3 regions of the Rhizobium sp. SG570 genome follow, and region 3 is predicted to be linked to each of the others. Evidence: predicted binding sites of a transcription regulator. Region 3 holds the regulator's gene; each other region holds the start of a gene.
The links. Region 3 encodes HrcA, which represses chaperone genes, less so after heat shock. Its sites were predicted from a motif close to GTTAGCACTCNCNNNNNGNGAGTGCTAAC; they were not measured.

Region 1 (3,120 bases), on a different contig from region 3:
AATCTGGCGCACCGGCGCTTCGATTGCGCGGCGAACGATCTCGACGCCGACACGCTGATCCTGGTTGGCCGTACTGAGATTGTCGAGTGCCTTGACGGCCCGCAGCAGCGCCACGCCGCCGCCGGGTAGGATGCCTTCCTCGACGGCCGCGCGGGTGGCATGCAACGCGTCGTCGACGCGGTCCTTCTTTTCCTTGACCTCGACTTCCGTCGAGCCACCGACACGGATGACGGCGACACCGCCGGCGAGCTTGGCAAGGCGTTCCTGCAGTTTCTCGCGGTCATAATCGGAGGTGGTTTCCTCGATCTGCGCGCGGATCTGCGCAACGCGGCCGTCGATCTCGGCCTTGGAGCCGACGCCATCTATGATCGTCGTATTCTCCTTCTCGATCGCTACCTTTTTGGCTCGGCCAAGCATGGTCAGCGTCACGTTCTCCAGCTTGATGCCAAGATCTTCGGAGATGACAGTACCGCCCGTGAGGATGGCGATGTCTTCAAGCATGGCCTTGCGGCGATCGCCGAAACCAGGAGCCTTGACGGCAGCGATCTTCAGGCCGCCACGCAGCTTGTTGACGACGAGCGTTGCAAGAGCTTCGCCTTCGACGTCTTCAGCGATGATGAGGAGCGGCTTGCCGGACTGGACCACGGCCTCGAGCACCGGCAGCATGGACTGGAGGTTCGAGAGCTTCTTCTCGTGGATCAGGATATAGGGATCCTCAAACTCGACCCGCATCCTGTCCTGGTTGGTGACGAAGTAGGGTGATAGATAGCCACGGTCGAACTGCATGCCTTCGACGACTTCGAGTTCGGTTTCGGCGGTCTTGGCTTCTTCAACCGTGATGACGCCCTCGTTGCCGACCTTTTCCATCGCTTCCGCGAGATAGCGGCCGATTTCCTCGTCGCCATTGGCCGAGATGGTGCCGACCTGGGCAATCTCGGAATTGTTGGAAATCTTGCGGGCGTTGGTCTTCAATTCCTTGACGATTGCGTCGACAGCCAAATCGATGCCGCGTTTCAGGTCCATCGGGTTCATGCCCGACGCCACCGCCTTGGCGCCTTCCCTGACGATCGCCTGGGCAAGAACTGTTGCGGTCGTGGTGCCGTCGCCGGCAATGTCGTTGGTCTTTGACGCGACTTCGCGCAGCATCTGTGCGCCCATATTCTCGAACTTGTCTTCGAGCTCGATTTCCTTGGCGACAGTGACGCCGTCCTTGGTAATACGCGGTGCGCCGAAGGACTTGTCGATAACCACGTTTCGGCCTTTGGGACCGAGCGTCACCTTGACGGCGTTGGCGAGTACATCGACCCCCCGCAGCATGCGGTCACGGGCATCGGTGTTGAATTTTACGTCTTTCGCAGCCATTCTGTTCACTCCTTTACTAGGCAGCAAGTTCGACTGGTGATTGGAAGCGCCTTAAGCGGCCTGCTTCTGCGTTGCCTGGGCCTCGATGACGCCCATGACATCGCTTTCTTTCATGATCAGAAGGTCTTCGCCGTTGATCTTGATCTCTGTGCCCGACCATTTGCCGAACAGGATGCGATCGCCGGCCTTGACGTCGAGTGCCTGCAACTGGCCGGCATCATTGCGCGCACCGGGGCCGACAGCGATGACCTCGCCTTCCTGCGGTTTTTCCTTGGCGGTATCGGGAATGATGATGCCGCCTTTGGTTTTCTCTTCGGATTCAACCCGGCGGACAAGAATGCGATCATGAAGCGGTCGGAACGACATGTTTTCCTCCAATGGACAAACAATGATGACGTTGTTCCCCGGCCGGACCGGATGACCAGTCCGGGCGGGCGCAAAACCTCGATCGAGCGTCTTGCGCGAAATGATCTGGTTTGTCGGATTTTCGATTTCAAGAGGTCAAAATAAAAAAATTAGCACTCTTCAGGAATGGCTGCTAACACACTGGAAAGGAACAACAACCTGGCCTCGAGCGTTCAAAAAATCATTGATGGATGCAAAAATTTACGCCACCTTCAGATTGTTACGAAACGGAGATGAAGCATGCGATTTTCATCGGATCTGGAGCGTCAGCTCAACGGTTATGGCCTTACCACCGCGCATATCCTCTACCGCATTCCCGATTTCGAATCCGTCCTTCAGACTTATGTCTGGCAGGACTATGATTTGGCTCCCGATTTCCCTGAGATGCAGAAGTTCCTCAACTACTGGCAGGCGAACCTTGACGGGCCGCTGCATTCAGTGCGCTACACCCATCAGCGTCTGATCGGACCCAGCGAATGGCGCCGCGTTGAAGGCGAGTTCAAGCTGCATTGAGGCTCGAGGGTCTCCATCCAAATCCGGACGTTATGGAGGCCCAAAGAGCTCAGTCGCCAAGGAATATACAAGCAAGAAAAAATTTTCAGACGAGGCTCTTGAACTCAAAAATCCGAAAAACCAAATCGATTGCCGCCAGCCGCTGAGAAAAGGGCTGGTCATGCTGGGAGCGCTGTCTTTCGGCGCTTCCGTATCCATGTTGCTTCAAGGAGGATATGGCTATGGCAACGACTTATAACTATGCACCCCTGTTCCGCTCGAGCGTCGGCTTCGATCGGGTCTTCGATCTTCTGGAAAATGCCCAACGCGGTCGTTCGATCAGCGATTGGCCACCCTATGACATCATCAAGACCGGAGACGACAGTTACCGAATTACGATCGCGGTGGCGGGCTTTGCTCAAGACGATCTCGACATCACCTTCCAGTCCAACCTTCTAACCGTGACGGGCAAGAAGGAGGAGACCCCTGGTGAGGGCTACCTGCATCGCGGCATCGACGGCCGGCCGTTTGAACACCGGTTTGAGCTTGCCGACCATGTTAGCGTGAGCGGAGCCGATCTGAAGAACGGTCTGCTTTCGATCAACCTTGTTCGCGAGATCCCGGAGGCGCTCAAGCCGCGGAGAATCTCCATTGAAGCCGCGCCCGCTTCGACATCGACTGCACCCGCACAGATCGACGCGCAGAAGGCAGCTTAATCCGCATTCTGTTGAGCAAGGGCGCCGTCATGACGGCGCCCATCAACATCTGGGTTGGGAAGGAGAGCATGATGAAACCCGATATGTTCCAAGAGCCCGTTTCTATTCTTGTCGGCCTCGGCTTTCCGGCCGAGATTCGTTCGGT
Region 2 (3,120 bases), on a different contig from region 3:
TGACCGTGATCGTGCTGCGCTCGCCCGACCCGCACGTCGCCGCGCATCTGTCCGGCATGGCGCAGTTCATAGGCTACCTGCTTGCCGCAATCGGGCCGCTCGTCGTCGGCATGATCCACGGTTGGACGGGAAGTTTCGCCTGGTGTTCGGTTCTGTTCGTCCTGCTTGGTCTCGGCGCCGCCATCAATGGCTGGTTTGCCGGCCGCGCCATCAACGTCAATGCCACGACGATAGAAACCGGCACGTAATTCGGACTACGTGCTGACCCGACTGGAACGAGGGGCGGTTTCGCCGGCCGGCAGGTCTCATATGGAGCGGGTTAGTCCGCCATCGACCTTGAGGTTCTGGCCGGTGATGTAGCCTGCGCCATCGGATGCGAGGAACGCGATCGTGGCGGCAATCTCCGAACTCGTGCCGTAGCGCTTCATCGGCACGCCGTCGCGGCGCTCTTCGGTTGCCGGCAAGCTGTCGATCCAGCCCGGCAGTACATTGTTCATGCGGACATTATCGGCCGCATAGGTATCCGCGAAAATCTTGGTATAGGCGGCAAGGCCGGCACGGAAAACGGCTGATGTCGGAAACATCGCCGATGGTTCGAAGGCCCAGGCCGTGGAGATGTTGATGATCGCACCCGACTTTTGCGCCTGCATGATCGGGGTGACCAGACGAACGGCGCGGACTACGTTCATCAGATAGACGTCAAGGCCTGTGTGCCATTGCTCGTCGGTGATCTCGATGATCGGCGCTCTTGGTCCGTGGCCGGCACTATTGACCAGTACGTCGATGCGACCCCACTTCTCCATCGTCGCATCGGTCAGGCGTTTGAGATCGTCGTTCGACTGATTCGAACCGGTGATGCCGATGCCGCCGAGCGACGCCGCAAGGGCCTCTCCCTTGCCGGAGGATGAAAGGATCGCAACCCTGAATCCATCGGCGGCAAGGCGCTTGGCGGCTTCCGCACCCATGCCGCTGCCGCCCGCCGTGATGATTGCTACTTTTTCTATCGACATGCCGTGAGCCTCTCTCTGTTCGTTTGCGGGCAAGGAAAGATTGCCTGACTTTTATGAGTCAAATAGCATTTCAGGCGCGCTGGCACCAACCAGTTGCGTTTTTATTTGAGATGAAGATCCGTTTTGCGGGTGCCCATCCTGACCGCGGTCAAGGTTCCGCCCAACTACCAAAAGGGCGGCCGTGACGATCGTCCGTTACAATTGCTCATGGACGAACGGGCGGCCGTCGAAAGCGCTGCCAAAGCATCTTCCCATACCCGGCCGCGTCCGCAGCAAACTGATATGCGAAGCACCGATCGATATTTATCTTGGAGAAAATCCGGTTAGTTGAAATAAAAACTCATTCGTCATTACAATGGAGCCGGTAATTTTCATCAGAATTGCCCATACAATTCTATGGAATCATGGACGCCATTCTCGTATGATTTTATTCTCCAAATAATATTCGTTGGCACTCCTATCAATCGAGTGCCAAGAATGTTATTTTATGGTTGCAGCCGCCCTATGCGCCGGCCGCAGAAAGATCTTTATGCTATTTCGCCCGCTGCACGACCGCGTCGTCATCCGACGCGCCGAAGGTGATATCAAATCCAAGGGCGGGATCATCATTCCCGATACCGCCAAGGAAAAGCCGCAGGAAGGTGAAGTGATCGCCGTCGGTCCCGGTTCCCGCGACGAAAATGGAAGGCTGATCCCGCTCGACGTCAAGACTGGCGATACGATCCTGTTCGGCAAATGGTCGGGAACCGAGGTCAAGATCAATGGTGAAGACCTTCTGATCATGAAGGAGGCCGACATTATGGGCATCATCGAGAACGCCGTCGACAAGGCTGCCTGATCCACCGAATTTAGCTCCTTTATCTCAAGACTGAACAGGGCAAAGACAATGTCTGCCAAGCAAATCATTTTTTCTACCGACGTCCGCGACCGATTGCTTCGTGGCGTGGAATTGCTGAACAATGCCGTCAAGGTGACGCTCGGTCCCAAGGGCCGCAACGTCGTCATCGACAGACCCTATGGCGCTCCGCGCATCACCAAGGATGGCGTATCGGTCGCCAAGGAAATCGAGCTTGAAGACAAGTTCGAGAACATGGGCGCGCAGCTGGTGCGCGAGGTGGCTTCAAAAACCAACGACCTTGCCGGCGATGGTACCACGACGGCGACCGTGCTCGCCGCGTCCATCTTTCGCGAGGGTGCCAAGCTGGTTGCCGCCGGGATGAACCCCATGGACCTCAAGCGCGGCATCGATCTCGGCGTTACCGCCGTGCTTGCGGAAATCAAGGCGCGCGCCACCAAGGTCAAGTCCTCAAGCGAGATCGCGCAGGTCGGCACGATCGCCGCCAATGGCGATGCCAGCGTTGGCGAGATGATCGCCAAGGCCATGGAAAAGGTCGGCAACGAAGGTGTCATCACCGTCGAGGAGGCCAAGACGGCTGAGAACGAACTCGATGTCGTCGAGGGCATGCAGTTCGACCGCGGCTATCTCTCGCCCTATTTCGTCACCAATGCCGAAAAGATGCGCGTGGAACTGGAGAACCCCTATATTCTCATTCACGAAAAGAAGCTCGGCAATCTGCAGGCGATGCTTCCGATCCTCGAGGGTGTGGTGCAGAGCGGCACACCGTTGCTGATCATCTCGGAAGATGTCGAAGGCGAAGCGCTGGCGACATTGGTCGTCAACAAGTTGCGGGGCGGCCTCAAGGTCGCTGCCGTCAAGGCGCCGGGTTTCGGCGACCGCCGCAAGGCCATGCTGGAAGACATCGCCGTCCTGACGGCCGGACAGATGATCTCCGAGGATCTCGGCATCAAACTGGAGAACGTCACACTCGATATGCTCGGCCGTGCCAGGCGCGTGCTGATCGAGAAGGATACCACGACGATCATCGATGGCTCTGGCGATAAAGCCGCCATCGAGGCACGTATCAAGCAGATCAAGGCGCAGATCGCGGAGACGACCTCAGACTACGACAAGGAAAAGCTGCAGGAGCGGCTGGCAAAGCTCACCGGCGGCGTTGCGGTGATCCGCGTCGGTGGCTCGACCGAGATCGAAGTCAAGGAAAAGAAGGACCGCATCGACGATGCCCTGAATGCCACCCGTGCGGCGGTCGAG
Region 3 (3,120 bases):
TTGTGGATCATCCGGCTCTTATTTTTTTATCGCGTGAAGATCAGGCGTCTTTTTCGTCCAGCGGGCTGTTGGCGCCCTCTGCGTTCTCGACGATCTTGGGGCCGCCCTTGGCGACGCCGACCATGGCCGGGCGCAGAACGCGCTCGCCGATGACGAAGCCGGCCTGCACGACCTGCACGACCGTATTGTTCGGCACCTCTGAATTCGGCACCTCGAACATCGCCTGATGGAAATTGGGGTCGAACTTCTGCCCGATCGGTTCGATCTGGCGCACGCCATGGCGCTCCAGTGCCGAGAGCATGGAACGCTCGGTCATCTCGACGCCGTCGATCAGCGTCTGCAGGCCGGCATCGGCGCCGGCGCGCGCTTCGGCCGGAATGGCGTCCAGCGTGCGGCGCAGATTGTCCGCCACTGCAAGCATGTCGCGGGCGAAGCTCGCCACGGAATAGGACTTCGCATCCTTCACATCACGCTCGGTGCGGCGGCGAAGATTGTCCATCTCGGCGGCGAGGCGAAGGTAGCGGTCACGCAGTTCGCCGTTTTCGGCCTTCAGCAGCTCGACCGGGTCCGGCTGAGACGGCTCGGTCGCATCAATGGTTTCCGCTGCGTCTTGAGCGAAATCCGCTGATGTGTCGGCCGCCGCGGCGTCAGGTCCGGTTTTCGTTGTTTCGTCGGTCATGACGGTCTCCGAATTGCTTTGTCTTTTGGATGTGCCCGATATCGAGGTTTAGCCGGAAAAAATCAAGGCTTTGTCGAGAAGATCAGCCAATTCGTGGCATTACGACGGTGGCAAGATACCGGCGGATCAGAGACGCTGGTTGCGACTCGGCTATCCAGGCCTTCTCTCCGGTGATATAGTTAAGCGTATCTCAACACGGCGGGTGAGATCAATGTCCAGCGGCAAATCCCTTTCCGGCAAATGTTTCTGCGGTGCAGTCGAGGTCACCGTCGACGGCGAGCCTATCGCGATGGGCTATTGCCACTGCGATTCCTGCCGGGAATGGTCGGCGGGACCGGTCAATGCCTTCTCGCTCTGGCCGCCCGAAGCCGTCCACATTACCAAGGGTGCAGATCGCATCGGCAGCTACCAGAAGACCGAAACGAGCGTGCGCAAGTGGTGCACGGTCTGCGGGGGCCATCTGCTGACGGAGCATCCCCCATGGGGCGTAACCGATGTTTACGCCGCTGTCCTTCCCGGTCTCGACTTTCAACCGGCATTTCACGCCAATTACGAGACGACGGTGCTGCACATGAAAGATGGACTGCCGAAGCAGAAGGATTTTCCGGCGGAAATGGGCGGATCGGGAACGCTGCTTCCCGACTAGGCGTCAGATCCCTGGCCGCGACAGCCTCGAAATCAGCTGTGCCGTATAATCCACCATGGGTACGATGCGTGCGTAGTTCAGCCGCGTCGGACCGATGACGCCGACTGCTCCGACGATGCGATCGTCATCGTCGCGGTAGGGAGCGACGATGAGCGATGAGCCGGACAGCGAAAAGAGCTTGTTTTCCGAACCGATGAAGATACGCACCCCCGGTCCGCTTTCCGCAAGGTTGAGGATCTCGATGAGACTGTCCTTCTTTTCAAGGTCATCGAATAGCAGACGCAGCCGGTCCAGATCCTCGGCGCCGCCGACGTCGGCCAGCAGATTGGCGTGGCCACGCACGATGAGTTGCGTCGGCTTGCCTTCGGCGTCGTCACCCGACAGCACCGCAATTCCGCGCTCGACCAGCTCATGCGACAGGCTGTCCAACTCCTGGCGGACGCTATCCTTCAGACTTTGCACACGCCGGCGGAATTCCGGAAGGGTCTGGCCGGCCATATGAGCATTGAGGAAATTGGCGGCCTCCGTCAGCTGCGACGAGGTGATGCCGGCCGGCAGTTCGATGATGCGGTTTTCGACCTGGTCATGATCGCCGACAAGCACCGCAAGCGCCTTGGTCGGCTCCAGGCGGATGAATTCCACATGCTTCAGCACGGGATCGCTTTTCGCGGTAATGACCAGGCCGGCGCCGCGCGAAATGCCGGACAGCATGCGGCTCGCCTCGGACATGACCGATTCCATCGGCTGGTCGCGATTGCTCCCGCGCACCTGCCGATCGATGTTGGCGCGGTCCTCGGCGGAGAGGTCACCGACCTGCATGAAGGCGTCGACGAAGAAGCGCAGGCCGATCTGGGTCGGCAGCCGGCCGGCGCTGATATGCGGCGAATAGATGAGACCAAGCTCTTCCAAGTCGCTCATGACATTGCGCACCGAAGCTGGCGACAAGGACATGGGCAGCAGGCGCGAAAGATTGCGCGAACCGAGCGGCTCGCCGTTTTCGAGATAGCCTTCGACGATGCGGCGAAAGATTTCCTTGGAGCGTTCGTCAAGCGCAGCAATGACATCCGAAACCGTCGATGTCGTAAATACCATTTTGCTGCCAAATCCGTTCCATTGAGCCTTAGTGAAAATATAATCATTCAGTTAGCAATCGCAAAAGGGAAAAATGCGGTTACCGCCGCAGTGGGGCATTAAAGCCTGCTTTTCCTTTGCAAAAGCCTCCTCTGGGTCGTAGAAGCGGTCATCGAAGTTTCAGGAGAGTGGAATGCGGCCTTCAGGCAGAAAAACCGATCAGATGCGCAAGGTGTCGTTCGAGCGCAATTTTTCCAAGCATGCGGAAGGCTCGTGCCTGGTCAAGTTCGGCGATACGCATGTGCTCTGCACGGCAAGCCTGGAAGAAAAGACGCCGCCATGGCTGCGCAACAGCGGCAAGGGTTGGGTCACGGCTGAATACGGCATGCTGCCGCGCGCGACCGGCGAGCGCATGAAGCGCGAAGCTGCCGCCGGCAAGCAGGGCGGCCGCACGCAGGAAATCCAGCGCCTCATCGGCCGCTCGCTGCGCGCCGTCGTCGACCTGAAGGAGCTCGGCGAACGTCAGATCACCGTCGACTGCGACGTCATCCAGGCCGATGGCGGCACGCGGACCGCGGCGATCACCGGTGGGTGGATCGCGCTCTACGATTGCATGAAGTGGATGGAAAGCCGCAACATGATCAAAGTCGACCGCGTACTGAAAGATCACATCGCGGCGATCTCCTGCGGCATCTTCGCCAGCCAGCCGGTGATCGACCTCGAT

Region 1: the regulator HrcA is predicted to act here: its motif matches at 1,877-1,905, upstream of groES (co-chaperone GroES).
Region 2: the regulator HrcA is predicted to act here: its motif matches at 1,458-1,486, upstream of FHT28_RS11155 (co-chaperone GroES).

The regions. Positions count from the first base shown of each region.
Region 1 is NZ_JAAZQI010000003.1:373,150-376,269, forward strand. It holds gene groL (chaperonin GroEL) at 1-1,362, opposite strand, end outside; gene groES (co-chaperone GroES) at 1,414-1,728, opposite strand; gene FHT28_RS09065 (usg protein) at 2,008-2,280, shown strand; gene FHT28_RS09070 (Hsp20 family protein) at 2,502-2,975, shown strand; gene FHT28_RS09075 (DUF982 domain-containing protein) at 3,047-3,120, shown strand, end outside.
Region 2 is NZ_JAAZQI010000004.1:270,378-273,497, reverse strand. It holds gene FHT28_RS11165 (MFS transporter) at 1-248, shown strand, start outside; gene FHT28_RS11160 (SDR family oxidoreductase) at 306-1,010, opposite strand; gene FHT28_RS11155 (co-chaperone GroES) at 1,540-1,848, shown strand; gene groL (chaperonin GroEL) at 1,897-3,120, shown strand, end outside.
Region 3 is NZ_JAAZQI010000006.1:91,858-94,977, forward strand. It holds gene grpE (nucleotide exchange factor GrpE) at 41-679, opposite strand; gene FHT28_RS14225 (GFA family protein) at 891-1,325, shown strand; gene hrcA (heat-inducible transcriptional repressor HrcA) at 1,329-2,417, opposite strand; gene rph (ribonuclease PH) at 2,590-3,120, shown strand, end outside.